DNA from 3 places in the Lysinibacillus canaveralius genome. Region 2 is predicted to be linked to each of the others. Evidence: predicted binding sites of a transcription regulator. Region 2 holds the regulator's gene; each other region holds the start of a gene.
What was found. The regulator CtsR, encoded in region 2, represses protease genes until heat stress. The targets are predictions, from matches to a motif close to ATGGTCAATAAAGGTCAAACA.
Positions count from the first base shown of each region.

Region 1: a site for CtsR is predicted at 2,195-2,215, ahead of AA0Y26_RS03010 (ATP-dependent Clp protease ATP-binding subunit). Genes of this name have one in related genera too.
Region 3: a site for CtsR is predicted at 9,177-9,197, ahead of clpP (ATP-dependent Clp endopeptidase proteolytic subunit ClpP). Genes of this name have one in related genera too.

Region 1 covers NZ_CP154840.1:625,766-636,495, forward strand. The annotation lists gene AA0Y26_RS02995 (prolyl oligopeptidase family serine peptidase) at 68-823, shown strand; gene AA0Y26_RS03000 (metal-sulfur cluster assembly factor) at 879-1,193, shown strand; gene AA0Y26_RS03005 (Crp/Fnr family transcriptional regulator) at 1,363-2,061, opposite strand; gene AA0Y26_RS03010 (ATP-dependent Clp protease ATP-binding subunit) at 2,234-4,357, shown strand; gene AA0Y26_RS03015 (hypothetical protein) at 4,409-4,630, shown strand; gene AA0Y26_RS03020 (catalase) at 4,815-6,818, shown strand; gene AA0Y26_RS03025 (YjzD family protein) at 6,962-7,153, opposite strand; gene AA0Y26_RS03030 (beta-ketoacyl-ACP synthase III) at 7,360-8,295, shown strand; gene fabF (beta-ketoacyl-ACP synthase II) at 8,312-9,547, shown strand; gene trpS (tryptophan--tRNA ligase) at 9,881-10,730, opposite strand, start outside.
Region 2 covers NZ_CP154840.1:4,360,875-4,371,604, reverse strand. The annotation lists gene AA0Y26_RS22035 (DUF6904 family protein) at 1-254, opposite strand, end outside; gene rluF (23S rRNA pseudouridine(2604) synthase RluF) at 283-981, opposite strand; gene adh (aldehyde dehydrogenase) at 1,249-2,769, shown strand; gene AA0Y26_RS22020 (DUF779 domain-containing protein) at 2,788-3,144, shown strand; gene AA0Y26_RS22015 (DUF4003 family protein) at 3,231-4,211, shown strand; gene AA0Y26_RS22010 (aldehyde dehydrogenase family protein) at 4,226-5,653, shown strand; gene AA0Y26_RS22005 (acyl-CoA thioesterase) at 5,753-6,232, shown strand; gene AA0Y26_RS22000 (protoglobin domain-containing protein) at 6,308-7,624, opposite strand; gene AA0Y26_RS21995 (acyltransferase) at 7,847-8,059, shown strand; gene AA0Y26_RS21990 (DUF4870 domain-containing protein) at 8,173-8,478, shown strand; gene AA0Y26_RS21985 (CtsR family transcriptional regulator) at 8,765-9,241, shown strand; gene AA0Y26_RS21980 (UvrB/UvrC motif-containing protein) at 9,238-9,783, shown strand; gene AA0Y26_RS21975 (protein arginine kinase) at 9,780-10,730, shown strand, end outside.
Region 3 covers NZ_CP154840.1:3,650,609-3,661,338, forward strand. The annotation lists gene AA0Y26_RS18420 (phosphoglycerate kinase) at 1-109, opposite strand, end outside; gene gap (type I glyceraldehyde-3-phosphate dehydrogenase) at 436-1,446, opposite strand; gene AA0Y26_RS18430 (sugar-binding transcriptional regulator) at 1,495-2,514, opposite strand; gene AA0Y26_RS18435 (glutaredoxin family protein) at 2,676-2,936, opposite strand; gene AA0Y26_RS18440 (TPM domain-containing protein) at 2,984-3,688, opposite strand; gene AA0Y26_RS18445 (LemA family protein) at 3,846-4,436, opposite strand; gene AA0Y26_RS18450 (spore coat protein) at 4,535-5,146, shown strand; gene AA0Y26_RS18455 (amino acid ABC transporter ATP-binding protein) at 5,199-5,921, opposite strand; gene AA0Y26_RS18460 (amino acid ABC transporter permease) at 5,918-6,625, opposite strand; gene AA0Y26_RS18465 (basic amino acid ABC transporter substrate-binding protein) at 6,647-7,438, opposite strand; gene AA0Y26_RS18470 (hypothetical protein) at 8,537-8,842, shown strand; tRNA gene AA0Y26_RS18475 (tRNA-Arg) at 9,027-9,101, opposite strand; gene clpP (ATP-dependent Clp endopeptidase proteolytic subunit ClpP) at 9,285-9,866, shown strand; gene AA0Y26_RS18485 (hypothetical protein) at 10,061-10,546, opposite strand.

The DNA.
Region 1 (10,730 bases), 840 kb from region 2:
AAATATTGTAACCATAACCAGTTAATTTTTGATACGCTACTAATGTAAAGATAATGAAGGAGTGAAAATGGTGATTGTACAGAAAGAAAACTGGGGAGGAATTCCCTTATTACATGTATATAATAAAAGAATGCAGAAAGATGCGCCAACCGTCGTTTTTTTGCATGGATTTATGAGTGCCAAGGAACACAATCTCCATTACGCTTATAATCTTGTAGAAAAAGGTGTGCGTGTCATTTTGCCGGATGCCTTTATGCATGGTGAACGTTCAGAAAACTTACCGGAAGCACAAATGAATTCAATATTTTGGCGTATTATTGTAAAGAATATAAAAGAAGTCCAAAGTTTATATGATACTTTACAGGGAAAAGGATTTACAGGAAAAGTGGGCGTTTGTGGAACATCTATGGGCGGTATTACAACAGCTGGCTGTTTGAAGATATATGACTGGATTGATGCGGCTGGTATTTTAATGGGCGTGGTGAGCTATACTGAAATGGCTCAATATCAACTCCGGCAAATGAAAGAGCTGGGGGTGGATCTTCAGCTTACAGAAGAACAACAGCATGCTATTTTAGAAGCACTGCAGCCATACGACCTTATGGAGCGACCTGAGATTTTTGAAAAAGTTCCTGTTATGTTCTGGCACGGAAAAAAAGATCCGGTTGTACCATTCCATATGACTTATCCATTTTACGAAGAGCTTGTTCAGCAGGGAAATCCCCTGAAAGTGGAATACATAGCTGATGAAAAGGCTGGACATGCTGTTTCACGTACGGGTGTGCTTGCTGTCTCCGCATGGCTGGCTGAACATTTGGCATAAAGCTACACTTTTGATATGATGAACCTACACAACTGTGTGAAAGGAAGATGCAGAAATGGCAATTGATCAAGATATGAAAGATAGCATGTTAGGCGCTTTGGAAAATGTAATCGATCCTGAGTTGGGGATTGATATCGTTAATCTTGGCTTAGTATATGATGTTGATTTAAATGAAGAAGGGGTAGCGACTGTTACGATGACATTAACATCGATGGGCTGCCCGCTGGGTCCGGTTATCGTTGACCAAGTAAAAACAGCTTTAGGAGAATTACCGGAAATTAAGGATATCGAAGTGAATATCGTATGGCAGCCGGCATGGTCTAAAGATATGATGTCGCGTTACGCTAAGATGGCACTCGGCATTCGATAAGCATTGTAATTTAAATCCCGCGTTCGTAGTGAACGCGGGATTTTTTAGATAAAAACTATAAACTTCGGGGTTTACAGGATTGTCTTATTATCTGTACTAAAGGAAAGGTGCAGGCTTCCAAAACTTGTTGTAGCTGGTCGCAGCAAGTCCGGCGGGAAAGCGCCTTTTCTTAGTCAATGCGGCAAATGGACAGGGGGCAGTTTTCGCAGGAAATTTCGTCCTTTAAAAATTGCAGATTGTTTATTGTAATGTACCCCTTTTCAAAGCTGAGAATGTCATTGTTTTTCAAGTCATTTAACATACGGTTAATCATTTCTCTACTTGTTGCACAAAGGTTGGCGATATCAGTATTGGTTAAGGCGAAATCAATAAATACCTCATTGTTGCTTCGGAATTCGCCATATGTATTGGCGAGTCTAATAAGTGTAGAAAAAAGAGCCCCTTTTTTTCCGTTTAACATGAGGTCACGCAGCCGGCTTTGATGCTTCAAACTTTCCGTTTGCAGCCATTTTATATATTCAAGCATTAATGGAGGGTTTTCCGACAATAACAATTCAAGGGTATCAGTTTGTAGTGTAAGTAATTGAGAGGATTCTACTGCTTTTGCGGAAGTTGAATGATAGCTTGCTTTACAAAACATTGCACTTTCTCCCATGATCGCGTGTGGTCCGCAGATGCGTAGAGTTAATTCCTTCCCTTGTTCTGTCTCTTTGCTGATTTGAATGGCACCTTGCTCAACAAAAAAAATGTTCTCAGCACGTTCGCCTTCACGGAAAATGTGACTGCCTTTCTTCACTTTAATAATCAATCCGTACTCTTTAAATAAATGGTGAATGTTCAATGGAGCATTGTGTAAAGCGACCATCATAATCACATCCTAAACGTATGATGAAAACATAAAATTTCCTTATAAGTATGATAACATAAGGGATTTGGTAATAAGAGTAAAATTTTGTGAATACATATTTTTGATTTTCAATAAAATATAGTTTATAATTTCATTAGTCAAAGATGGTCAAACTTTATAGGAGGTAGAGGCTATGCAGTTTACACAAACACAAGATAATCGTCCGCCACTGGAGCAATTCGGTCGTAATTTAGTGGAGGAAGTAAAAAACGGCAAGATGGACCCGGTCATTGGGCGAGATGAGGAAATTCGAAATGTTATCCGTATTTTAAGTCGTAAGACAAAAAACAATCCGGTGCTCATCGGGGAGCCTGGTGTTGGGAAAACGGCAATTGTAGAAGGCCTTGCACAGCGTATTGTGCGTAAAGATGTTCCTGAAGGGTTGAAAGACTGTCTATTATATGAACTAGATATGAGTGCCTTGATTGCAGGAGCAAGCTATAGAGGACAATTTGAAGAGCGGTTAAAGAGCGTATTAAAGCAGGTGAAAGAATCTGAAGGACGTATTATTTTATTTATCGATGAAATTCATACAATTGTTGGTGCCGGCAAGACAGATGGAGCAATGGATGCAGGGAATATGCTGAAGCCTATGCTTGCACGTGGAGAATTGCATTGCATTGGGGCGACGACACTTGATGAATACCGGATGTATATCGAAAAGGATCCAGCTCTTGAGCGCAGATTCCAGCAAGTTCTGGTACGTGAGCCGTCTATTGAGGATACGGTATCCATTTTACGCGGCTTGAAGGAGCGTTTTGAGCTTCATCACGGTGTACGTATTCATGACCGCGCTATTATTGCGTCAGCTGAGCTGTCAAATCGTTATATTACCGAGCGCTTCCTGCCTGATAAAGCAATTGATTTGATTGATGAAGCATGTGCAATGATTCGTACAGAAATTGATTCGATGCCACAAGAACTTGATATCGTAACGCGTCGTCTAATGCAGCTGGAAATTGAAGAGCAGGCATTGCGTAAGGAAAAAGATGAGGCAAGCAGAAAGCGGCTGGAAGCCCTTCAAGGGGAAATTAATCACCTTCGCACTTCGACAGAGCAGCTGCGAAAACAGTGGGAGCTTGAGAAGACTGGACTGCAGGAGATTCAGAAAAAACGAGAACAGCTTGATAAATATCGCCGGGATTTAGAAGAAGCAGAAAGTAAATATGATTTAAACAAGGCTGCGGAACTTCGCCACGGAAAAATTCCATCACTTGAGAAGGAGCTAGCGACCTTAGAGGCAGAAATTACGAAAACAGCTGATAACCGTATCTTACGTGAAGAAGTGACAGCAGAGGAAATTGCTTCAATTGTATCTCGTTGGACAGGCATTCCTGTGACAAAGCTTGTAGAAGGAGAGCGCGAAAAGCTGCTTCGTTTAAAAGAGACGCTGCATGAGCGTGTTGTAGGGCAGGAGCAGGCCGTTTCTCTTGTAACGGAGGCTGTATGGCGTGCACGTTCAGGGATTAAGGACCCCACAAAGCCAATTGGTTCCTTCTTGTTCCTCGGTCCGACAGGGGTCGGGAAAACAGAGCTTGCCAAAGCATTGGCAGCCCAACTATTTGATTCCGAAGAGCATTTCATTCGTATTGATATGAGTGAATATATGGAGAAACATAGCGTTTCACGTCTAGTTGGTGCACCTCCTGGATATATCGGATATGAAGAAGGCGGTCAACTGACAGAAGCTGTGCGCCGTAATCCATATTCCGTTGTGCTGCTTGACGAAATCGAAAAAGCACATCCGGATGTGGCAAATATTCTGCTGCAAATATTGGACGACGGGCGCATTACAGACTCGCAGGGCCGTATGGTGAACTTCTCTAACACAGTTGTTATCATGACCTCTAATATCGGTTCGGAATATTTATTAAATCCAAGTAACGAAAAGGAAACGGAAGATTTAATTATGCTGGCGCTTCGGCAGCATTTTAAGCCGGAATTACTGAACAGGGTGGATGATATCATTACCTTCCATGCACTAACACATGCTCACTTCCATGCAATTGTACGAAAATACGTGGAAGCACTCGGAAAACGTGTTGCTGAACAAGAAATCAAACTTGTCGTTGGGGATGATGTCATTGATTATGTAGTAGAGCATGGGGCAGACCCGCAATTCGGTGCACGGCCGCTGAAGCGATTTGTTCAGCGCTATTTGGAAACGGCCGTAGCAAAAGAACTGCTGCGTGGTGAAGTAGTGCCCGGCGGAATGATCGAGCTGATTTTAAAAGATGGAGAAATCAGTGTGAAATAAGTTAACAGCATGTCTCCTTTGGGTATGGTATAAAAAAAGGAGGCGTGAAGTATGGAAAAAAGAGAAGGTAACGGTAAAAATAAAAAAGTGCAGCAAGGAAAAATGGACAATCCGGATATGCTAGATACACAGAAAGAAAGTTTATTTGATATGCATGAAGACATGAAGACGGTGGATCCATTACCGATGGAAGAATTAAATGACCAAGTGAAAGACGAAGATAATCACGAGGCAACAAAGTCGACTTCTGGTTCAGAACGAAGATATAAATAGGCAGCATTGTTAAGAACAAAATTTTATGGAAATACGTAATAAACCACAGGGGACTATCAGGAGAGCTAAGCTTACTTGATAGTCCTTTTTGTTTATTTACATAAAAAAGAGGTAAGAGAGGGGTAGAGCGAATTTTTGAGGAGGGGATATTTTGAAGGAAAAAGAACCAAAAAAAGTGTCAAATATGAAATTAGAGCAACTTGAACAATATCATGCTGTTGACGAGGGAAAAGTGCTTACAACAAATCAAGGGTTGAAAATGGCAAACGATGAATTTTCACTAAAAGCGGGAGATCGCGGTCCGACGCTTATAGAAGACTTTCACTTTCGGGAAAAAATGACGCACTTTGACCATGAGCGTATACCAGAGCGAATCGTACATGCGCGTGGATATGGCGTTCATGGGGAATTCCAAGTTTATGAATCGCTTGAGCGTTATACGCGAGCTAAGTTTTTAACGGATCCTACGAAAAAAACACCGGTATTTGTTCGCTTTTCCACGGTAGCTGGCTCAAAAGGATCAGCGGATGTCCCCCGCGATGCCCGTGGATTTGCGGTGAAGTTCTATACAGAAGAAGGTAACTACGATTTAGTAGGTAATAATATGCCTGTATTCTTCATCCAAGATGCAATTAAATTTCCTGATTTAGTTCATGCTTTAAAACCAGAACCTCATAATGAAATACCGCAAGCAGCATCAGCTCATGATACATTCTGGGATTTTATAGCCAATAATCAAGAGAGTGCCCATATGATTATGTGGAAGTTGAGCGACCGTGCGATTCCACGCAGCTACCGCATGATGGAAGGGTTCGGTGTGCATACATTCCGCCTTGTGAACTCAGCTGGAGAAGCATTCTTTGTAAAATTCCATTGGAAGCCGCTCCTAGGTATTCATTCAGTATGCTGGGATGAGGCACAGAAAATTAATGGCAAAGATCCGGATTTCCATCGCCGTGATTTATTTGAAAGTATTGAAAATGGAGACTACCCTGAGTGGGAATTAGGTTTACAAATCATTCCCCAAGCTGATGAATTCAAATTCGATTTTGATGTGTTGGATCCAACAAAAATCTGGCCGGAAGAGGATGTACCAGTGCAGCGTGTCGGCAGATTGACATTGAACCGCAATGTAGAAAATGTTTTTGCTGAAACAGAACAGGCAGCATTCCATCCAGGTCATGTTGTGCCGGGCATTGATTTTACCAATGATCCGCTGCTACAAGGTCGTTTATTCTCTTATACAGATACACAATTAATCCGTCTAGGAGGACCAAACTTTCATGAGCTGCCGATTAACCGCCCGGTGTGCCCGTTCCACAACAATCAGCGTGACGGCTATGGACGTCATACAATCAATGTTGGAAAGGTAAGCTATTCGAAAAATAGCTTGGCAAATAACACACCACATCCAATTTCAGCGGAAAATGGCGGTTATGAGCACTATCAGGAAAAGGTAGAGGGTCATAAAGTACGTGCGCGAAGCCAGAGCTTTGACGATCATTTCACGCAGGCAACGATGTTCTGGAACAGTATGTCAGATGTAGAGCAAGAGCATATGATCAATGCACTCAGCTTCGAGCTTGGAAAATGTGAAACCGAGTCCGTACGCATTCAGGTGCTTGAAATGTTCTCAAATGTCAGCCATGACTTGGTAAAAGGTGTTGCAGAAAACCTTGGTCTTCCTGTTCCATCTGTCAAGCCGGTTTTAACTGATAAAACATCACCAGCATTAAGTCAAATGAATACAGTGAAAAAGCCGGATACTCGAAAAATCGCTGTTCTCGCCGCTGACGGCTTCTCAAAAGATCTCCCAATATGGCTGCAGACGTTAAAGAGCAAAGGAACAATACCTGAAATCATTAGTGACCACCATGGTAAGATTGTAGGTGAAGATGGGACAGAGCTAGAGGTCAAACACACATTACTAACAGCAGATTCGGTGTTGTTTGATGCTGTCCTTGTAGCAAGCAAAGAAGGGAAAACACCGACCTTCGCTAAAGAAGCACCTGACTTTGTAGAAGAAGCTTTTCTGCATTATAAGCCTGTTGGTTCATTAAATGAAGGAAGTCATATTCTGGATGGGCTTGCAAACGTGCGAGGTGCAGGAGTCGTACAAAATAATATTGATGCTTATATTGAAGCGGTAACAGAAGCACGTTTCTGGGACCGCAGCGGTAAACCATAATAATAATTTCCAAATCTGTAAACAGGCTTGCTTGAAAGAGAATTTCAGGCAAGCCTGTTCTGTTTTGTAATAGTATATCTGTTGGAGGAAGCAAAAATAAATTTTAACAATAAAAAAACGCTCCTTACTGGAGCGCCTTCTAATTAGTGATGGTCAGCATGTTCTACTGGGTCGTTCGGAATCACCGCTGCGATAAGTAAAACAATTACGGAGAATGCTACAGAAACGATTACACCAGTCATGAACTCGAATGGTACATTCATTACTGAACTTACTACGTAGTTCAACATAGAAATTAGTAGTAATGACCATACAAACGTCATAATGTATTGCATCAATTTCACCTCTATCAAACTTTATGGAATCTTATTATCTAATTACACACCCATTATCATACCATACGTTTTATGAAAAGAAAAATAAACTTTTGCAAACATTTCATGAACAACCTTTGAAATTTAACGTTGTATAATATTTTTTTATGAGCTATAATTATGACCAACTACTAAATGTTAGTGTCAAAAATAAAGGGGATGTTAGGATGAATGCAGGCATTATCGGACTGGGAAGTTATGTACCGGAAAAAGTGCTGACAAATACGGATTTAGAAAAAGTCCTTGATACGACAGACGAATGGATTCGTACAAGAACTGGAATCCAAGAGCGGCACATTGCAGCGGCAGATGAAAACACTTCGCATATGGCAATAAAAGCTGCAGAGAAAGCAATGCAAAATGCAGGAATTACACCTGATCAGCTTGGCTTGATTTTAGTAGCAACAGTATCTCCAGATCAGGCATTCCCAAGTGTTTCGTGTCAAATAACTGAGCATTTTGGGATACAATGTGCTGCAATGGATATTGCGGCGGCATGCTCTGGTTTTATTTATGGGCTTGTCACGGCAAAGCAATTCGTGGAAAATAATAGTTATGAATATATATTAGTAGTAGGTGTTGAAAAGTTATCGAAGCTGACGGATTGGGAAGACCGCAATACTGCTGTATTATTCGGAGATGGTGCAAGTGCTGCTGTCATTTCGAAAGTATCGGAAGGACGGGGGATTCTATCATATGAATTAGGTGCGGATGGCTCCGGCGGCAAGCATTTATATTTGAATAAAAATCATCATATTTCGATGAATGGACGTGAAGTATTCAAATTTGCTGTACGTCAGATGGGAGAATCTGCTGTATCCGTTTTACAAAAGGCAGGCCTTAATAAAGAGGATTGTGATTTTTTAATTCCGCACCAAGCAAATATTCGTATTATGGAAGCTGCCCGTGAGCGATTAGACCTGCCAGAGGAGAAGATGTCTAAAACCGTACATAAATACGGCAATACGTCGGCGGCCTCAATTGGTCTTTCATTAATGGAAGAGCTGGAGCAAGGAAAGGTAAAAGATGATGACATTCTAGTTCTAGTCGGCTTCGGAGGCGGCTTAACATGGGGTGCTGTCACAATCAAATGGGGAAAATAAAGAAGGGGGAGTATGTATGAAACGTAGAGTAGTAGTAACAGGAATCGGGGCAGTTACGCCTTTAGGAAATACGGCTGAAGAAACATGGTCTGCTATAAAGGAAGGGAAATCTGGGATCGGCCCGTTGACACGTGTGGATTCGGAGAAGTTTCCAGCCAAGGTAGCGGCAGAAATAAAAGATTTTGATATAGAGCAGTACGTAGAACGGAAGGAAGCGCGAAAAATGGACCGTTTCACTCATTATGCTCTTGCTGCTGCACTGATGGCACATAAAGATTCAGGCTTAGAGATTAATGAAGAAAATGCGCATCGGGTAGGTGTATGGATCGGCTCGGGTATTGGCGGTATGGAAACATATGAACAGCAGTTTCTGACATTCCAAGAGCGTGGGGCACGCCGTGTAAGTCCGTTCTTCATTCCGATGCTAATTCCGGATATGGCGTCTGGCCAGGTTTCCATTTATCTTGGTGCAAAGGGACCTAACTCCTGCTCGGTGACTGCCTGTGCTTCTGGAACAAATTCGATTGGTGATGCTTTTAAAGTGATCGAACGCGGCGATGCAGATGTAATGGTAACTGGGGGAGCAGAGGCGCCGATCGTTAATATGGCGTTAGCAGGCTTCTGTGCAAATACAGCTCTATCGACAAATCCGGACCCATCAACGGCATCGCGTCCGTTTGATAAAAATCGTGATGGCTTTATCATTTCAGAGGGAGCTGGAATACTGATTCTTGAAGAATTGGAACATGCGCTAGCACGTGGTGCAACTATTTATGGTGAAGTGTTAGGCTACGGCTCTACAGGAGATGCCCACCATATTACTGCTCCTGCTCCAGAAGGCGAGGGAGCAGCACGAGCGATGGCGATGGCATTATCAACAGCAGATGTAGACCCTTCACAAGTAGATTATATTAATGCTCACGGTACAAGTACGCCTTACAATGATTTGTTCGAGACACAAGCGGTAAAATCGGTGTTCGGGGAACATGCCTATAAATTGGCTATGAGTTCAACTAAGTCAATGACGGGACATTTATTAGGGGCTGCTGGTGGAGTAGAAGCAATCTTCACGGTACTGGCATTAAAAGAAGGTATTTTGCCTCCAACAATCAATTTGCAGGAACCAGATCCAGAATGTGATTTGGATTATGTGCCAAATGAAGCACGTCACGTTGACATTGCATATGCGATGAGTAACTCTCTTGGATTCGGTGGACATAATGCAAGTCTATTATTTAAAAAATATGAATAAACTAATACCAGCAGCAGTAGCTGCTGGTTTTTCTTTTTGGCTGTTCTAAAAAGGACAGGCAAGCAAAGAGAAAGAAGTCCAGGGGGGCAGAACGGACGTGCTGTGCTTCATGAAAAAAGCCACCCAAAAAGAGGTGACTTTTTTATAGAAAGGATGGAGAGATGTTTCGTTACGTGCTCTTTCTTGTGAGCTACGGATTATGTGTAACGTCCATTACACAGTGCATTTTATATTTAAATTACCGGACACTTGGCTATTCATGGTCTGCTGTATTCAATTTTTTGCTGCATACAACAGAGCTTTATTTGGCCATTGGATCGCTTATTATTCTGTTTAGCGTCGTTTACGACCTAGGCCCATCGCGTTCTCCATCTTCTTAAGAGTTTTAGAGGCGATAGCATTTGCTTTTGCAGCACCCTCATCTAAAATCGAATCAAGCTCCGGCGAATCGATCAGGGCGTAATAGCGTTCTTGAATCGGTGCCAAATGCTCAATAACAGCAGCAGCGACACCGGCTTTAAAATCGCCGTAGCCTTTACCTTCATACTTCTTTTCTAGTTCATTAATAGAAGCACCTGATAGGGCAGACTCGATTGTTAGAAGGTTGGAAACGCCTGGCTTGTTTTCAACATCATATTTTACCAATCCTTCTGAATCTGTAACAGCTGATTTGATTTTCTTCTCGATTTCCTTCGGTGTATCTAGCAGACGAATTGTTGCTTTTGTATTTGGATCTGATTTACTCATTTTTTTCGTTGGTTCCTGCAAGGATTTGATACGAGCCCCTTCCTTTGGTAAACGAATATCTGGAATCGTCAGCACATCGTTATAGCGTTTATTAAAGCGCTCAGCAAGGTCACGTGTTAATTCAATATGCTGCTTCTGATCATCTCCAACCGGTACAATATCCGTATTATACAGAAGAATGTCTGCAGCCATCAGCGGCGGGTACGTAAGAAGCGCAGCTGATACAGACTCCTTACCTGATGATTTATCCTTAAATTGCGTCATTCGCTCTAATTCACCGATAGAAGCGATACATTGTAAAATCCATCCGGCCTGGGCATGGGCTGGGACTTCGGATTGGATAAATAAAATAGATTTCGTTGGATCAATTCCTACAGCAATGTACATAGCCGCTAAACTGCGGATATTCTTACGTAGTTCCAGTCGCTCCTGCGGT
Region 2 (10,730 bases):
GCAAGAATTTCCTTTTCCTTTTCAAGGCCTTTATGAATTCCATTTGTCACAAACTCTATATTGCGCTCCCCTTTAGTCGCATTACGGAGCTCCAGACATACATGCAGAATACGGTTTCGGGCACCTTGAAAGTCAAAGTAGCGGTTTTCATCGCCTGTCACTTCGTAAATAGCCGTTAATAATGAATCGATGTCCCAATAGTCTCCGCTAATTCGAAAGCCAGCAAACCTTTCTGTTGGTTGAATTGTCAGCATACATAACCCTCCCCCTTTGCTACGTAAATTATTGCTTATAGTTCAGTAGTTTAAATAGCTCTGTCCGCTCCTTATCAGTTAGGTCACGCCATTGTCCAACCTTTAGGTTACCTAGATGAATGTTCATGATACGGATGCGTTGCAGGCGTCTAACCGAATAGCCAAGCGCTGAACACATGCGGCGGATTTGCCGGTTTAACCCCTGTTCTAAAATGATTTTAAATACATGGCTTGATATTTTCTCTACTTTACAAGGAAGTGTCTTTGTATCTAAAATCTCTACTCCGCTCGCCATTCTTTCGATGAACTGATCTGTAATCGGCTTGTCCACTTGGACAACATATTCCTTTTCATGATGATTTTCAGCCCGTAGAATTTCATTGACGATATCCCCGTCATTCGTCAAAAGAAGCAGGCCCTCTGATTCCTTATCGAGACGACCGATATGGAAGATACGAAGAGGATGGTTAACAAAATCCACAACATTTCCTTTAACATGTTTTTCAGTTGTACTTGTAATGCCAACTGGCTTGTTTAAGGCAATATAAACAAGCTGTTCTTCTCTCTGGACAGGTTTGCCGTCCACATATACCGCATCGCCGTCTTCCACCTTACTGCCTACTGTCGCTGTTTCACCATTGATTGTTACACGGCCTTCTTCAATCCACTTATCGGCTCCGCGGCGCGAGACGATACCCGTTTCTGCTAAAAATTTATTAATACGCATATTTTTCCACCTATTATCAGAATAGTTTCAGTATACAATATGAGAACTTTTTTATGTATTGAGAGCATTTATCTTCCTAAAAATATACCACAATAACATTATCAGTAAATTTAGAAAATTGATGCTTTTAAATTGAATTCATCACCTCTTTCTGACAATATAGTAAATAGAGATACCTTTTGTAGTTACATAGTATTGACAAGCATGAGCATACAAACGACATAGAGGTATTCAAAGAATAATTTTCGGCAAAGGGGAGAGTTTTCAATGGTTTATGCATTTCCGAACACAGATGGAGCATTAGTGAATTTCAAGGAGCGCTATGATAATTACATCGGTGGTAAATGGACACCACCAGTGAAAGGCCAGTACTTTGACAATGTCACACCGGTGACGGGGAAGGTCTTCACACAGGCAGCCCGCTCGACGGAAGAAGATATTGAATTGGCACTGGATGCAGCCCATGAAGCAAGAGAAGCATGGGGAAAAACATCGGCGACAGAGCGCAGTAACATTTTATTGAAAATTGCTGACCGGATCGAACAAAACCTCGAAATGCTGGCAGTGGCAGAGACATGGGATAATGGGAAAGCAGTCCGTGAAACACTGAATGCTGACCTGCCTTTAGCAATCGATCATTTCCGCTACTTTGCAGGTGCTATCCGTGCCCAGGAAGGCACACTCAGCCAAATTGATAACGATACAGTTGCCTACCATTTCCATGAACCAATTGGGGTAGTGGGGCAAATTATTCCTTGGAACTTCCCTCTATTAATGGCGGTGTGGAAGCTTGCTCCAGCACTTGCAGCAGGAAACTGCGTTGTACTGAAGCCAGCAGAACAAACGCCGGTATCCATCATGGTCTTGATGGAATTAATTGAAGATTTATTGCCTCCTGGGGTCATTAATATTGTCAATGGCTTTGGATTAGAAGCAGGAAAACCATTGGCACAAAACCCTCGAATCGGCAAAATTGCCTTTACGGGAGAGACGACAACTGGTCGCTTAATTATGCAATATGCATCGCAAAATCTCATCCCGGTTACACTTGAACTGGGAGGGAAGTCGCCAAATATTTTCTTTGAAGATATTATGGCGCAAGATGATGACTTTTTAGATAAGGCTGTAGAAGGCTTTGTATTATTTGCGCTTAACCAAGGGGAAGTATGTACTTGTCCGTCCCGTGCACTGATTCAGGAATCGATCTATGAAAAATTTATGGAGCGGGTACTAAAGCGTGTTGAAGAAATTCAGACGGGTAATCCGCTTGATCCGAGTACAATGATGGGTGCTCAGGCTTCGAGTGAACAGATGGAGAAAATTCTTTCTTATTTGGATATCGGCAAGCAGGAAGGCGCAGAATGCCTAATTGGAGGCGAGAGAAACAGCCTGGAGGGAGATTTGGCAGGCGGCTATTATATTAAACCGACAGTATTTAAAGGGAATAATAAAATGAGAATCTTCCAGGAGGAAATTTTCGGTCCCGTCGTATCGGTTACGACATTCAAAACGCAGGAAGAGGCACTTGAGATTGCAAACGATACATTATACGGTCTAGGCTCAGGGATTTGGACACGTGATATGAATACAGCTTATCGTTTTGGCCGTGAAATTCAAGCGGGGCGTGTCTGGACGAACTGCTATCACCAATACCCAGCCCATGCTGCATTCGGTGGATATAAAATGTCTGGTGTTGGACGTGAAAATCACAAAATGATGCTGAGCCACTACCAACAAACGAAAAACTTGCTTGTAAGCTACAACCCGAATAAATTAGGATTCTTCTAAAAGAGGGGAGGTGCGTGTGTGACGGAGCGAGTCATTGCAACGGACGCTGCACTTGAGCTAATTGATCTGTTAAGGGAACGTCATGGACCTATTATGTTCCATCAATCAGGGGGATGCTGTGACGGTTCCTCCCCGATGTGCTATCCAGAAGGCGACTTAATTCTTGGCAGCCAGGATGTTCTGCTTGGTGAAATTGGCGGAACCCCTTTCTATATGCATAAGAACCAATTCGATTATTGGAAGCATACACAGCTCATTATTGATGTAGTAGAAGGGCGAGGCGGTATGTTTTCGTTAGAAGGAGTGGAAGGAAAGCGTTTCCTGACAAGGTCGCGTGCTTTTACTCCAGCAGAATTAAAAGAGCTTTCAAGCTAATTAGACTTTGCGCCATTTTTGGCGCAAAGTTTTTTTTATTACTAGAAAAAGAAAAAGGCGTACAATAGGGTCGAGGAGTGAAGAAAATGCCTACACAGTTCATACAAATGCTGGAGCAGAACTATACGAAAGTATTCAATTATACAGGGGGACATCCCGACTTAAGAATCGTGGCTTCTCTAGCTGCTCAATATACGTATGCCGGCCGAACGTATAGCGGGGTAGAACATCAGACCGTTATGGATAAAATGACTTCTGGAGAACCAAAATTTCGCGTCTTTCGTCCGTGCAGCAACAATATGGGGTTACTTTATAAAGTAGCGGCCAATTTAGTATTGCAGGGAAACATGGAGGAAAATACCAAGGTGGTAGAAGAGAGAGATACACTGCTTGGAGAGCGTGGTTTTGTAAGGTCCCCATATAGGGTGATCAGCTCCTTCTTTGTGAAAGATAAAGCACATGCTGACCGGGCGAAAAGGCTATATGACGAAATGAACAAACATCATCCTATTTTGACGAGGAAGAGTGATTTTCCGCTTGCTGTTCTTGTAACGGCTGCAGAAGATGACAGTATTGTTCTACGTGCCCAGACGATGCATGACTATTTTAGTGCACTGCGTACAAGTGGGTTTAAGGCTGGGGACTCACTCCAAACGCTCACGCAGATTTTAACTTTATATGATGCGCACTTTCATAAAGAGCTTGCTGACTATGTGACGCAGCTTAAAATAGAACTAGAAAATAAGGGTATACATATAAAGAGACTTCATTATCCGTTTATCGGCATCCTTGCGCTGGCTGCAGCAGACGTACAGGTTGTCGAAGAGATAGTCATACTTGAGGGGCAGCTGCGGAAAACAAAAGCTCTGAAAGCGGTGAAGGAGCTGGCGTTAATTATTGCTATTCAAAAGCTAGTGAGGGATTATGGGGACGTACAGGAAGTAATTGATCCGCCTCGCTTTGCCATTTGGCAGGAAGTAATTGGCCTAGGTGATTTCTTTCTTTATTTACCAACAGGTGTTGCAGATGGCCTATCGGGCTTATTAGATATCGATTTAAATTTTTAACGGAGGTGCTTTTTATGCAGGAGACAAAGCTATGGATTAATGGACAGTGGGAAGCGGTAGACAGAACGTATGATTTGGCATCACCTTATAGTGGAGAAGTAATCGCAAAGGTAGCGAAGGCAAGTGTACAGGACGTGGAACGTGCCATTGAAGGAGCACATCAGGCATTCCAATCTTTCAAAAAAACGACAGCATATGAGCGTGCAGAAATTTTATATAATGTTGTTAATATTATGCGTGAACGTAAACAAGAGCTGGCAGAAATTTTAGCAAGGGAAGCAGCAAAACCAATATCAGCAGGTCTAGTTGAAATAGATCGGACAATTGCCACATATCAATTCTCGGCGGAGGCGACAAAGCAATCAACAGGTGAAACGGTACCGATGGATGCTGCGCCGGGTGTGACAGACCGTCTTGGCTATACAAAGCGCGTACCACTTGGCGTCATTAGTGCTATCACGCCATTTAATTTTCCGTTTAATCTCGTTGCCCATAAAATAGGGCCTGCTGTGGCAGCAGGAAATACAGTAGTTTTAAAGCCTGCTACACAGACGCCGCTCAGCTCCCTTGTAATGGCGGAAATTTTTAAGGAAGCTGGGCTTCCGGATGGATGCCTGCAGATTGTAACTGGCTCAGGAGGAGAGTTAGGCGATATTTTGGTGACACATTCACTTATAAGGAAAGTCACATTTACGGGAAGTGGTGCAGTCGGCTTGAAAATGAAGGAAAAGGTCGGTCTCCGAAAAATTACACTTGAGCTTGGGTCGAATGCAGCTGTGATTGTCGAGCCTTCTACACCAATCGAAAAAATGGTCTCCCGTGCAGTAGGGGGTGCATTCAATTTCGCCGGGCAAGTATGTATTTCCTTGCAGCGTATTTATGTACACAAATCGATCTATGAGGAATTCGTTGAAAAATTTGTAGCTGAAACGAAAAAGCTTCGTGTAGGTGACCCGATGAATAGGGATACAGATGTCAGTGCCATGATCCACCCTGATGAAGTCGAACGTATTAAATCATGGATTGAGGATGCGAAGGCAAAAGGGGCTGTGGTAGCTGCGGGTGCAGAGTTTACCGAACGTACATTGTCACCAACCGTTATGACAAATGTGACTGCAGATATGAAAATCGTATGTGAGGAAACATTTGCTCCAATTGTTTCTATTGTTCCATATGAAACGTTAGATGAAGCTATTGCTCTTGCAAATGATACGGAGCTTGGGTTGAATGTGGGAATTTATACAAATGTTTTAACCGATGCAATGCGGGCAGCGGATGAGCTGGAGGCAGGTGCTGTTATTATTAATGATATCCCTACGTTCCGTGTTGATCATATGCCGTATGGGGGCGTGAAGATGAGCGGTTATGGAAAAGAGGGTATTAAATATGCGCTGGAAGAGATGACACATCTAAAATTTATTACGATGAAAACAGTATTTTAATCATATTGGAGCAATCACTCATTATTTCGACAAAATAATTGAAAAGTAGGTTTTTGGAGTGTTACAGTAGTACCATCATCTTTTAGGGAGTGCAGAATTATGGGAAATACTGTACCGATGAGCTCTTCGCGTACGCATCAAACACGTTTGATTATGCCTTCTGATACAAATCATCATAAATCAATCTTTGGTGGTCAGGTATTACGATATATTGATGAAATTGCAGCTTTAGCAGCCATGAAACATTCAAAGGGAGAGGTTGTCACAGCCTCCATTGATTCTGTAGATTTTGTTTCTTCGGCCTATGCAGGAGATGTTCTAGAGCTTGAATCGATGGTAACCTATACAGGGCGAACATCGATGGAAGTCTATGTGCGTGTAATTTGCCGTGATTTAAAGTCAGGAGCAGAGCGGTTGACAACAGAATCTTTTGTTACAATGGTGGCAATTGATGAAGAGGGAAAACCGCGGGAGGTAGTTGGCGTCCATCCGGAGACGGAAACAGAACGCCGCTTATTTGAAACAGGACCTATTCGTCGTGAATACCGGAAGAAGAAGCGTGAACTGGCACACGAATAAAATGGGAAATTAGAAAAGGGAGCTGCTCAGAAAGTTGAAACTTTTGGGCAGCTCCTTTATTATGTCGATACTTTCCTATTCTTTTGAAAGCTCGTGAACAATGCCGATTAACTGATCAGATGAGGTAGATACAAGGCCGGCTCCCTCTGTCAGCTCCATAATTAGCTTAGATATCGCACCAATCTCCCGAGATGTACTCATATATTGGGTACGAATACCTGAAACTGCTTCAGCAATAGCGGTGAACGATGCTGTCAGCTCATACTGAGTATCTACGCTGACTTTTACTTGAGAGTCTACGCTGCTAACCGAATCAGCCATGCTGTTGATATTAGATTCCGTCTCTTGAATGAGGATAGAGACATTTTTTACCGCTGTTTTTGTTTCTTCTGCCAGCTTCCGCACTTCTTCTGCTACTACAGCAAAACCTTTTCCATGCTCACCGGCACGTGCAGCTTCAATGGAGGCGTTCAATGCGAGAAGATTAGTTTGGTCAGCAATACCTGTTACAAGCCCAACAATTTCAGAGATTTTCTGAGAAGAAATACGCAGCTGGTCCATAGATGCTTCCAGTACATCTACACGTTGTAGTACTGTATTCATAAGGCTGGTTTGGTTTGCCAGATGTTCTTTACCTGTGTTTGATTTGGTTTCTGTTTCTGCAACGAAATCCAAACCTTGATGGGTAGCAGAAGCAATTTCATCTGTCTGGACAGATATCGCAGCCAAAGATGTGGTCGTCTCACTGCTAATGGCATAGAGCTCCTCTGCTGTGTTCTGGATCGTATGAACTAGGTTATGCTTTAACTCCTCAGTTTGCATGCGAAGACGCTCTTCCTCTTGCTCATACGCCTCAATAACAAGCTGCTGCTCTAAGTTGATGACTTTTGAGAAGGCATTGATGGCTTTTGCCGCTTCAGTTGTTGACAAGTTCAGTGTTTGAATAAAAGCAATAAAAGTTGTCATCAGAGATTGAAAGGATGCCAAGTACCATTTTGACCGAAGACCAATTCGAACGTGTACATGGGCGATTGTTTTCCGCTCCTCTATATAGGCACTATCAATATTACTATTGAAGATATCTGCCAAATGCTTATGAAGCGTTACTTTTAATTTATCAATGCGTGATGACCTTTCTATAATCCCCATTAACTCCGGACTGAAGCTGATAGCTTTATAAAACTCATCAACCATAGTAGGAATTGTCTCAGCCGCTAGAGGCTGCAGTTGTTTTAAAATAGCTAAATCAGTTTTTGTTAAATTAAGTAATTGTAATTGCTTATTCAGCTCAGGATAGGCTGATAGGTCCAGAGTAACTTGCGGGATATAGTCCTCGGTCCTGAAAAATTCTGTTATTGACTTTCCGCTAGGCTTATTGAATAAATTGAACATGGGAGATCTCCATTCTTTGGGTTTAAAATACATAGCACTTGTATCCTTAGTTCTATAATCGATTTTACTATTTTTTAGTCCTTTTGGGCATGTTTTGAATGAAATTATTCCTAATTTATTTTTTTATTCACTTATTTGTAAAAACAGCAATCATTGTATTTTCTTCATAAAGAAGATAGAATACAGAGTAATTGAGATATATCACAGTAAAGGAAGTTAGCGATGAAGTTTCATAAAAAACGTTTAAAGTTTGTCATTCCATTAACTGTAGTAGTAGCTGTTACTTCAACCTTTATGCTATTTAACAGATATCCGGAAGTGCCTTCCCTGCATAAATTTCTTATTTTGGTAGGGGCGACAATCTTCACAGCCATTATTTCGTACTTCTTGTTCCCGCAACCGGGAGATAATCCTGATGATACTGGCCCATATTGATGGACTACTCTGCGCCTTTATAAAAAAGGCGTTTTTTTATAAATACTGAAACTCTTCCGCTAGTTATTCGTATATAAAGTATAAGAAAAATTAAAAAAGGCGGGTTGATATATATGGAAGAAAAATGGTCAAAAGTATTGATTCATGCCAGTGCGTTCTTTGCGCCGGTAGTGGTTCCTCTCATTTTCTTTTTAATTAGTTCAGATGAGCATGTGAAGCGGTTATCGGTACAGGCACTGCTGTTCCAATTTGTTATGTGGGTATTAACAACAGTTTCTTTCTTCTTCTCCTTCATTCTCATCGGCATTCCGTTCCTAATTGTATTTAGCATTATGCTAGTTGTTGTACCAATTATCGGAATTGTAAAAGCGGTGAATGAATCATATTGGAACTATCCAATCGTTGGTCGTTGGGTATAATTTGGCAAAAAGTCGGCAAAATCTTTGTAATAAAGGTTTTGCCGATTTTTATTTTTGGGGAAAGAACAAAAGGAGCATTTTCAGTAAGATCCATAGGCGGAAAGGCAAAGTTTTTTAATTAGCTGGCTGCCAGCTATGTATAACTACACCTTTACCATGTTTTCTTTGATTATGAAAATGCATTTTTTGATGAAAGTAAGCTTTTTAATTGCAAATCGAATTTGAGATTTTTATAATATAGTCAAAGATAGTCAAAGTCAGTAAGCGAACTGGGGTGAAGACTAACATGAGGAATATCTCGGACATTATTGAAGGTTATTTAAAACAAATTATCGAATTAGAGGGGAAAGGGCATATTGAAATCAAACGCAGTGAGCTGGCTGATAAATTTCAATGCGTACCCTCACAAATTAATTACGTAATCAATACCCGGTTTACCGCAGAGCGAGGATATCTAGTGGAAAGTAAACGTGGCGGGGGAGGTTATATCCGAATCCTTCGTGTAGCATCCCATTCACAAGGTGCCCTGTTTGATGAAATGATAAGGCAAATAGAGGGGATGGCTCCACAAACTGTAGCAGAGCATATTATTTATCGGTTGATTGACGAAGAGATAGTATCAAAACGAGAGGCAAAACTCATGCTTGCCGCAATTGATCGATCAACTTTACAGTTGCCGCTGCCTATGCGTGACGAAATACGCGCCCGGGTGTTAAAAGCTATGCTGATGACGTTGAAATTCGAGAGGGGTGACGAGTCATGATTTGCGAGCATTGTAAGCAACGGCACGCTACTGTGACCGTAACACAAGTACACAATGGAACAAAGCAGGAACGCCATTATTGTGAGGTATGTGCTGGTAAATTCCATCCATTTCAAATGGAGCTGCAGGATGAACCTGTATCCATCCATCAACTGATGTCAGATTGGTTTGGATTACCGATGTGGAAAAGCGAGGTACAAGAAGAGGCGCAACAGAAAAAGCAGCCATCTGCCTGTCCTTCATGCGGCTTTACGTATCGTCATTTTCTGAAGGTTGGCAAGTTCGGGTGTGCTCGCTGCTATGACACATTCCGTGAACAATTACCGCCTGTACTAGAACGTTTACAAGCGGATGTGAAGCATGTAGGGAAAACTCAATCAGTGGAGGATCAAACAGAGTATTACCAAAAGCAAATTGAATCGCTTCGTCAACAGTTACAGCAAGCGATTGCGGAAGAACGTTTTGAAGAGGCAGCTAAACTCCGGGACGAGGCTCGTGCAATCGAACGCAAGTTAAACGTTGGGGGTGTGGATTCACCATGAATATTGAATACTTTTTAAAAAATACATCACCTTCATGGATTGAAGCGAGTGAGGATAAATCGGATATTGTAATGAGCACTCGAATCCGGCTTGCAAGAAATCTGAACGGAATCCGCTTTCCTATTACCTTTTCTGAAGAAGAGGCAAAACAAGTAGATGAGTCTGTACTGAAAGTGCTGCTTTCTGTTCAAGAAGAAGGACCGAAGTTTTCCTATTTTCCAATGAAGGAAATGCCTGCATTACAGCGGCAGGTGCTTGTAGAAAAGCATTTGATTAGTCCTCATCTAGCAAAACGTGAAAAAACAGCTTCTGTTTTTCTCACAGAAGATGAATCAATCAGCGTAATGGTGAATGAAGAGGACCATATTCGTATACAATGCTTAGCGGCAGGTTTACGGCTGCATGAGACATATGCAAAGGCGAGTAAGCTGGATCAGTGTTTAGACGAAAAGCTGATGTATGCATATGATGAACAATTAGGCTTTCTCACAAGTTGTCCGACAAATGTCGGTACAGGACTCCGTGCCTCTGTCATGATGCACCTTCCAGCCTTGACGATGACCAAAAAAATGAATGTATTAATTCAGACAATGGCAAGATTAGGAATGGTGGTGAGGGGTATATATGGAGAAGGAAGTGAAAACTTAGGGAATATATACCAAATTTCAAACCAAATTACACTTGGAAAATCGGAACAAGAAATTTTGGATGAACTGCAGAACGTCGTAGAACAGGTCATTCAAAAAGAGCGCCAGGCAAGGAAGCAATTATTTGCCCGCGCTCCCGTTGCTCTGGAAGACCGTTTGTACCGTTCTCTCGGTATATTGACACATGCAAGAATTTTAACGAGCGAAGAGGCGGCTTCTTGTTTATCGAATGTCCGATTAGCGGTGGATTTGCAAATTATTTCAGATATTTCGCTGAATCAGCTAAATGAATGTATGCTG
Region 3 (10,730 bases), 710 kb from region 2:
GCGTTTCATCCGTAATCTGGCCATCCGCCATCGGTACATTAAAATCAACACGTACAAATACGCGCTTTCCTTTTACATTTACATCATCCATCGTCTTCTTTAAAAACATGAAGAAAACCCTCCTTCAATTTTAAAAACAGGCGTTGCCCTTTTATATAGTAGACTTCCTTTTAAATAGTAACAAAAGTCAATATGTAATGTCTCTTGTAAGCACAGGGCGTCTCCCCCATTTTTACAAGAATGAACTAGATCGCCTTTTAAAAAAGGACGAGCCGGTAAACCCGCTCGCCCTTTTACCTTTATACATTATAATTGTTCAACTACTTAAAGGCTATACTTTTCCATTACATTTTATCGTATTGTGACACACTTTTTCGTTAAAATCCCAAAAGTATGACACATTTATCTGACGAGCGGTTTTGCTGCATGCCAGGCTTATTTAAGCCCGCGTTCCACTAGATATAATGCTAGGTCCATTAAGCGTGTTGAGTAACCAATTTCATTGTCATACCATGCGACAATTTTCGCCATGCGGTTTTCCATTACCATCGTAGATAATCCATCGACTGTAGAAGAAGCATGGTTGCCATTATAATCGATTGAAACAAGCGGTAATTCGTTATACCCTAAAATGCCTTTTAATTCACCTTCTGATGCTTCTTTTAATGCAGCATTGATGGAATCCACCGTTACATCTGCCTCCAGCTCTACAACTAGGTCAATACAAGATACGTTCGGTGTAGGGACACGCATAGAGAAGCCGTCTAATTTCCCTTTTAGTCGCGGCAATACTTTTGAAACCGCTACTGCAGCACCAGTTGTTGTCGGAATCATTGATACTGCCCCAGCACGTGCACGACGCGGGTCGGAGTGAGGGAAATCAAGGATACGCTGGTCATTCGTATAAGAGTGAATCGTTGTCATCATCCCGCGCTTAATACCGAATTTTTCGTCCAGTATTTTGGCAACAGGTGCTAAACAGTTCGTTGTACAAGATGCATTGGAAATAACATTCATTGTATCTGGATCATATTCTTCTTCATTTACACCCATAACGAATGTTGGCATATCGCCTTTTGCTGGAGCAGAAAGAATCGCTTTCTTCGCGCCTGCCTCAACATGCTTAGATACCTCTTCCATCGAACGGAATCTACCTGTACATTCCAGCACGACATCTACACCAAGTTCTCCCCATGGCAAGTTTAATGGGTCTTTTTCAGAGAAGACACGGATTCGATTTCCGTTCACGATGAACGCATCTTCTTCTGCCGATACTTCAGCTTCGTATATGCCGTGCACCGAGTCATATTTCAATAAGTGTGCCAGTTGTCCTGCATCAGTCAAGTCATTGACTGCCACTACTTCAAATTCGTCATGCTTTAATGCTTCGCGAAATACTAATCGACCGATACGACCGAATCCATTGATTGCTAATTTTAATGCCATGTTAACTCCTCCAAGTTGGTTATTTTATAAAAGTAGCGCTGGGGCTATTTATAACATTTCGTTTGCGGCTGCTTCATCCGTGATGAAGATTGTCTGCCTTGCCGCATTTTTAAAGTACGCTTCAATTGCCTTTGCCTTTTCCTCTCCGCCGGCAATTGCCAGGACGTAGCGGCTCTGTTTCACATGCTCGGGCTGAATGCAAATCGTGCGGATTTGATGAACAATGTGACCCTCGGCATCAAAATAATAGCCAAAAGCCTCACCAACAGCCCCTTTCTCTGTTAGAAGCGCTTTATCTGCTTCACTGCTGCCGCGTTTTTCCGCCATCTCGTCAGCAGTGCCAATACCATGCAGCACGATATCGACTTCTTCATAAAGACGGATAATTTCCTGGACACTCGGCTCCGCTTTCATCGCAACATATGCCTGTTCACTTAAAAACTCGGGCATAAACAGCGTTTTATAGGAAGCATGGCAGGCCTTTGCAAATTGAGAAACAAGAATATTTGCCTGCAGGCTCATTTCTTCTCCAATTCCGCCCCGGGCTGCAATAAATTTTACAGACGGCATGGAATCGACAGGCTGAAGATAGGGAGCAATCGCTGCCACTGAACTTCCCCCGGTCACAGCTATCTTGCTGCCTTCCTGCACAAGCTTCACCAGCCATTTGCTCGCTTCTTTTCCTAACAGAATGCGGCTTGCTTCGCTTCGGAATGATCCGGGAATGATAATGACCCTCTCAATGCCAAACTTTTCAGCCAGCTGCTGTTCTTTTTGGGCAAGACCTGAAAGTTCATAGTACAACGGTTTTAATTGCTCAAGTACTTCATACCCAAGTTGAGTGCAAATCATACCTTTTTGACCGATTTCAATTAATTGTTGTTCATGTAACAATGTTGTTTCATTGCGTACTTCTCGCTCCGTCACATGCAGGAAATCCGCCAGCGTACGCCTTCCTAAAGGCCCTGCAGCATGGATCGCCTGTAAAATGCGGAAACGCTTTTTCAAGAGCACATCAATTTCTGGTATTAATTGGCGTCCTACTTTGTAGCAAGAGAAATCGCTCATATGCCACCTCCTGTACAGTTGGTCAAAATTCGTCCCATATATTATTTTATTGTCCCATTCAGGGTAAAAAAATTTATTTCCTTGTTTTCATTATATCCTTCCTCGTTTTATTGTGCAATCCATTTCCTCCAGCTTTTCTTAAAAAAGGCAGGGCACTCGATTTATTCATCGAGCGCCTCCATTAATGTTACGTAGTCCAACTGCCCATACTGAAGCATCTTTCCGTTTTCTTCAACTACCGGAATCATGAGCGTATATTTTTCATGCAATGTATCGTCCTCTTCAATATTTTTCACTTCGATATCAAAGGGCACGTCCTCCTGCACAAGCTTCAACGTAAGCAATCCCTCTTCACATAGCGGACAGTCGGGACGGGAATAGAAGATTACCTTTTTCAATGCCATCACTCCTTCTATTTCCATTATACAGATAATTACATCTACGGGTAATAAGGTCTCTGCTGAAGGAATTAAAACTTTCGTCCAGCTCCGCCCCCAGCAGAACCTCCACCGCCGAAGCCGCCAAAACCGCCGCCGCCGAAGCCTCCTACATAATAGCGTCTTGGTCCGCGTCTGCCGCCGCCTCTACCGCCGCCGCCAAAGCCGCTGAAAATAAAGTAAAGAATGAGGATCAAAATGAGAAAGCCAATACTGAAGCCTCCACCGCCGTCTTCCGTAGGCAATGGTTCGCCGGTTGCCTCACCGCCCATCTCTTCATACAGGACGTTCATGATATTGGCAAATGCACTCGTATAATCACCCTGGTCTAAATACGGCTTCATATATGTCTCAATCATCCTGCCGATTTTCCCGTCCGGATAATCACCTTCCAGCCCTTGTCCAACCGATATCCAAACATCGTTTTCTCCCGGTCCTTGCTCAGTCGTTGCAAAAATGAGCATGCCGTTGTTTTGCTCTGCCTGCCCAATGCCCCATTCACGCATTACCTCCGTGCCAAATTCAAAGGGAGCAGCATCACCGATTGTATCGATGGTCATGACGACCACCTCATTGGTTGTGCTGTTTTCAAGCTGCTGCAGCATTTGAACCATCTGCTGCTCCACTTGATCATCCATAACATTTCCGTAATCGTAAACATATGAGTTATATGCCGGCTTTTGGGGAATAGCAGCAAATGCAACTGTAGGTACTAACAGGATCAGACTAAAAATCAAACTAATAATTCGGATGTTCCCCGCCTCCCTTGCAGCTTTTTAAAAGCCAATAAGCAGTTAATTGTGTAAAGGCTGCCGAGTCCTTCGTATGAATAAAGAAAAGCGGCAGCATACTATTACTGCATGACACCTAACGAATAAATAGGTGCGTGGAAGTTTATTCCTCCGTATCAAAATTTACTGATGGTGCCGTTTCAGCTCCATTTGCTGCTTCAAAGTATTCCTTCGAGTCGAAACCAAACATACCGGCAATCAAATTGCCAGGAAAAGAACGAACATCACTATTAAAAGTCCGAACGACTTCATTATAATCTTGACGGGCCACGGCCAATCGGTTTTCCGTTCCCGATAGTTCATCCATCAGCTGGGTAAACTGTACATCCGCCTTTAACTGAGGGTAATTTTCCACTACCACCAGAAGCCGGCTCAGTGCACTCGTCAAATCGTCATTTGCTTCCGCTGCTTCCTCTACTGTAGCAGCACCCCCGTACTGTGTGCGGGCATCAGCAATTTGTGTAAATACTTCCTCTTCATGTGCAGCATATCCCTTTACTGTCTGCACAAGGTTAGGGATTAAATCAAACCTGCGCTGCAATTGGTTTTCTACCTGCGCCCAAGATGCCTCAACTTGTTCTTCTCCATTCACGAGGCTATTATACTTCGGCACAATGAGCACGAGTGCAATACCGATTATTACTACGATCGCTATGATGATCATCATGGCACTGCTTTTCTTGCCGTTCGCCATTTGCCTTCTCCTCCTTTACCTTTAAAAATTTCTTATGAATAGCTCACACAAAAGGAACCATAATAACATCGTACCCAAAAAGAATGGAGGATTATCACATGTTCACTCAACCATCTGATTCACAAGACAACGGACAAACAATGTCAATGAACCACGGCGCACACGAAATTCTGGATGTACATGAAGTATTAAGTGCCTCAATCGGCGCTTTAAACCAATGCGTACTTATGCGCGATCAAATTCAAGACCCTGAACTTCTTGCTATTGTAGACCGTCAGTACGCTTTCATGCTTGATGAATACAACATCACAATGGAAGCCTACAAAACAGGCCACGATCCAAAGCACCCGACAAAAACATACAACATGCAAATGAGCAATGATGTAAAATACGGTTTAACTCCTAGCGAACCGAAAAAACCAATCCAATCTGCCAGCGAAGTCAATGATGCAATTTTATCTGGTGCCCTTCTTACGATGCATAAAACAGCAGCAGTAGGAAAAACACAAGCAGCTCTTGAATCTACAAACCCTGTTGTTCGTCGTGTATTACAGGATTCTGTACCGAACTGTGTTGAAATGGCCTATGAAGTATCTCTTTACCAAAACAAGCGCGGTATTTACCAAGTGCCACAGTTTGCTCAAAACGATATGAACACGATGCTTAATATGTACGGCCAAGCTGAAAAAGCAAAAAATATGCCGAACTAATAAAAAACAAAAAAATCCATTCAAGCAGCCCGTCTTGAATGGATTTTTCTCTTTATAATACTTTTCCTAAAAAGGCTTTTGTACGTTCATTTTGAGGATTTCCGAAAACGTCGTCCGGATGGCCCTCTTCCACAATATAACCGCCGTCCATGAACAGTACACGGTCACCTACCTCACGTGCAAAGCCCATTTCATGGGTGACGACAATCATCGTCATTCCTTCTTTTGCAAGGTCCTTCATAACATCCAGTACCTCATTAACCATTTCTGGATCAAGTGCAGAGGTTGGTTCATCAAACAGCATCACCTTTGGCTTCATCGCGAGCGCTCGTGCGATTGCCACACGCTGCTGCTGTCCACCGGAAAGCTGCTGCGGGAAATTATCCGCCTTTGCCCGCAATCCTACCTTATCGAGCAGCTCCAGCGCCAGCTTCTCGGCATCAGCTTTGTTCATTTTGCGGATTTGCATTGGTGCCATTGTAATATTATCTATTACCGTCATATGCGGGAACAAATTGAACTGCTGAAACACCATTCCCACCTCTGTACGGATATCATTAATATCCGTCTTTGGATCATTGATTTTGACGCCTTCAATATAGACTGCACCGTCCGTTACCTCTTCTAATAGGTTTAAACAGCGAAGAAACGTACTTTTCCCCGACCCGGATGGTCCGATGACACAGACAACTTCCGATTCATGAATTTCATAGTCAATGCCTTTTAACACTTCAAGCTTACCGAAATATTTGTGTAGATTCTCTACTTTGATCATGTCCCGGCACGCTCCTTTTTGCTCTTTCTCGGATTATAGTCAATGCTGAATCGATGTTCGATATATGAGATAACCTTTGTCACGATAAATGTCATGATCAGGTATAGGAACGCTGCGAATAAGTACGGCTCCCACACCCGGTTATATGTACCTACGATCATCTTACTTGCATAGAGAATATCCGTTGCTGCAATAACATTTACAAGCGATGAATCTTTTAAAAGTGTAATAAATTCATTGCCAAGCGGCGGTACCATGCGGCGAACCGCCTGCGGCAGGATGACTTTGCGCATTGCCTGTGAATGCGTCAGACCAAGTGAACGGGCCGCTTCCATCTGCCCTTTATCAATGGACTGGATTCCTGCACGGAAAATTTCCGCATTGTAGGCCGCACTATTCAGGATTAAAGCCGCTGCCCCTGAAATGAACCATCCATATGACTGTCCGAACAATGTTGGAATCAACGCTAAATGGATAATGTAAATCTGGACAAGCATCGGTGTTCCACGGAAGACATCGACATAAATCTTAGCCGGCCAGTAAATGATTTTGTTTTTAGACGTCTGAGCCAATCCAAGGAGTACCCCGAAGAATACCCCTCCAATATAGCCGACCAATGTAAGGGCTAATGTTACCCAAATACCGGTAATATAAAAATCACGGTAGTTCCAGATTATGTCCCAGCGAAAATCAAATAAGTCCACCTGAAACACCTCCAACCTCTATTATTCTAATTCTTGCGTAACACCAGTATATTTCTCAACGATTTCATTCAGCTTGCCATTTTCCTTAATCGCATCCAAGCCTTCATTCAGGATGTCCAGGACTTCTTTGTTGCCCTTTTTCACCATCAAGCCATAATACTCTTTATCAAAAGCATCATCTTCAATAACCGTTAAACCTGAATCTGGATTATTTTTTAAGTACTCATAAACAACCGCATTGTCTCCGATTGCAGCAGCAGTCGAGTTATTAATTACCTCAAGCAATGCTACAGGTAGATTTTCAAAGGCAGAAATATTCGTGCTTGTTTCACCAAATGCTTTTTTGGCTGCTTCATGACCAGTTGTATTGATCTGCACCGATACTTTTTCCCCTTCTAGATCAGCTAATGATTTTACATCTGATCCTTCCTTCACAACGATGACTTGCGTCGCTTCATAATAAGGCTCCGTGAAATCATAAGTTTCCTTACGCTTATCGTTGATCGTAATACCCGAAGCACCTAATTGGATTTCATTATTCTGTACTTGGGAGAATAACGGGTCCCACCCAACATTTTTCATTTCGATATCTACGCCAGTTTCTTCAGCAATGGCATCCAGGATTTCGCTGTCTATTCCTATGATCTTGCCGCTTTTGTCCATGTATTCAAAAGGAGCAAATGTCGCCTCTGTACCGGCTACTAATTTTGTAATCTCGCCGTCTGAACCCGTAGAGTTGTCTGAACCACATGCTGCTAATAACATAGATGCCGCCGCCAATGGGGCAATCACCTTAAGTAAGCTTTTCTTCATTTATATGTTCCTCCTCGCCAATTATCTGTCAATTGTTATCCTTGATTGATATTACTCATTATAGTAAGTTCCGAATTTATATACAACAAAAAATTTTATAAAAAATGATTATTTTTTCATAGACATGAATTTTTATAACATATTTCGCGTATAATAATAGGTAAAGCAAATAAATATTCGTTTTGTCAGAATATATAGTTATCATCTGGAGCAGGAAACAAATAAGAAAATAGGCACAAAAAAAGCCGCCACTTCAAAAAGTGACGACCTATCTTTCAACCTGATTTATTTATTTCACAAATCTCGTTTTTAAATAATTTTGTAAAAATAGTTTAAGAAGAACGAATTTAGGATAAAATGAATCGGTACAGGGTGTTCATTTTATCCTATTCATTCCTCTTCCACTTTGTCAGGCTGCTAAACTAACAAAGCGGAGCAGGTATTGCTATTGAAGATTTATAATTGAAACAGTAAAATGGCGCCCTTTAGTTGGGCATAGTATAAAATAAGGCTATAGCTATCATATAACCTGCCTAAAGTATGACATGGTTCATACGAATAGGCCACTTTTTTGCTCTTTTGCCGCAACTAAATGCAACATTTATTAATCTACTAATAATCCACTTATATTTCAAGTGAATTCAATTCCCTATTTCATTTCTCCTTGAAAATGTGTCTATTTTTTGACAAACCTCAACTTAATACGTCCAAGAGCACATAAAAGATCTCCTTCCATATATCCTATTTCATAACTTTCTGTCAATAGCAGGAACATTTAACATAGTTTCTTTGATTAATCCACTCTTCATCTTCTTTGATCACAAGCCCATCAACCTTTGTTTCAGCTGACTTTTTTGAACATGGCCTCAATCTCGTCACTAGACCAGCTATTGTATTTTACTAAAAAAGCCCTCTGGCCAAGTATTACTTCTCTATAAAAGGAGACCAGCGAGCGAAGCAAAGAACAAAAGATAAGATGACTTGAAGACTGCTTCAAACCATCTTATTTCCACTAATTAGCGCGACGTATATCCTGCATCGGCATGAATAGTTGTCTCTGTAATAAATGAATGGGCTGACTCACTACTATTTTTCAAAATGAAATCTGCAGGACGCTTCCACTCTGCGCTTTATTCTCCCGCAAAAATAGAAAAATATACTGCCTATAAAGAGGAAAATAAGGATGCTTTCTCGAAAACTGTGGAAGATGGTTTAATTTTCAAGTCAGTTGGGAAACTTAAAGTGGTGAGCCATAATGCTGCTAACAAGCAATTACATTGTGGTATAAAAGAAGAATGCCACAGGCTGCCCTGTACGCATGCAAGTGTACTACTCCATGCGGGATTTAACATACACTATGTTTCGGAGCGTCTTGGCCGCGAATCCATCACATGTTTTGTGTGAAGGTGAAAACATCTTATATCATACAAGCAAAAAGAAGATGATGATGTGGAGTGTCGGTTCATTTTCTATCGTTTTTAACGATTTCCCGAACAAATATCTATAAATAAAAAAATCCTCTAAACATTGATATCTCAACATTTACAGGGGTTTTCAATCAAAATATGTAGTTTTTAAAAATAGTATTTGGCGCCCTCGGAGGGAATCGAACCCCCAGCGGAAGAACCGGAATCTTCAGTGTTATCCATTACACCACGAGGACAAATTAATTAACAATACCTAACCTATTATACAGATATCTAGTCCAAATTTCAATACCTAATCAGGCCGGAGTTTATATTTGACCTTTCTTGACTAATACGTGTATGATAATGGTACAGCTGATAGGCACTTCCCTTTCAGCATTTAGTATTCGAATTTACCTTTTTAAAAGGAGGATATTTTTATGAATTTAATTCCTACAGTTATTGAACAGACAAACCGTGGTGAACGTGCATATGACATTTATTCACGTCTCCTGAAAGACCGTATCATTTTATTAGGAAGCGGCATCGATGATAATGTTGCAAACTCTATCGTTGCACAGCTGTTATTCCTGGAAGCAGAAGATCCAGATAAGGACATCTCGCTTTACATCAATTCTCCAGGTGGTTCTATTACTGCTGGTATGGCAATTTACGACACAATGAACTTCATCAAACCAAAAGTACAAACAATCTGTATCGGTATGGCGGCATCAATGGGTGCATTCCTGCTTGCAGCAGGCGAACCTGGCAAACGTTTCGCACTGCCAAACGCAGAAGTTATGATTCACCAGCCACTTGGCGGTGCTCAGGGGCAAGCAACAGAAATCGAAATCGCTGCAAAACGCATCCTGTTCCTACGTGAAAAATTAAACACAATTCTTTCTGAAAGAACAGGCCAGCCGCTTGAAGTGATTGCCCGCGATACGGACCGCGATAACTTCATGACTGCAGAACGCGCGAAAGAATACGGTCTAATCGACCATATTATGGACCGCAAATAAGTAAACCGTATAATATAGAAAAATACATCCGCATACTGCGGGTGTATTTTTTTCTTAGTGATGAAGTGAACTAAAACTTGATCAAAGCGTAGTTTTTATTTTAAATAAGTATGAGAATTTCACAAAAAAAGTTTGATGATTTCGTAAGGGTGTTATTCCACATTAGCGACCGATTGTTGAGTAACGTCTCTTTTTTAAGTATTTTGCTTAATAGTTTCTTCTACGTAAGTAAGAAGATTACTGTAGGGGGAGCTCCCTTTCAAAAATTCCGATACCACATTCAAAGGTAATATCACCATATTCTTCTTTTTAGAATAAAGAACACTCTTTGTGCTGTTATTACTAAACTCTAAATTAGGTGAATAATTACGTACTGAATCAGATTCAAACCAATAAAAATCTTGATTAATATTATTTTTAATAACCTCGCCAATATATGCACCTATACGATCCACTAAATTATCAAAATGCGTATTTAACAGCTCAGTACCAAACTCCGTATTCATTAATTTTTTTACATAGATATCAATATAACGAACGCTTTCAATAGTGAAGTCTAAATTTCTTTTAGTAAGGTTATCTTTATCCCATGAATCATCTGATACATCCTGATACATTAATTTTGCTATGCCTTTTAAATCATCTTTTTTTAATTTTGCTTTATTTAAAAAACCAAACATAATGAGTTTTCTCCTTTATTAATCATCTACAACTTACAGTTATGATTATTATAGTTCTTATTCAAGAATCTGGCCCTATTGCTGAAAAAGCACAATTCATCTTCCAGAATTGTGCCCGGTTGTGGAATAATTAATCAATTAAAGTACCTCGTTACTTTAACTAATCCTGAGCTTCTAATGTAAT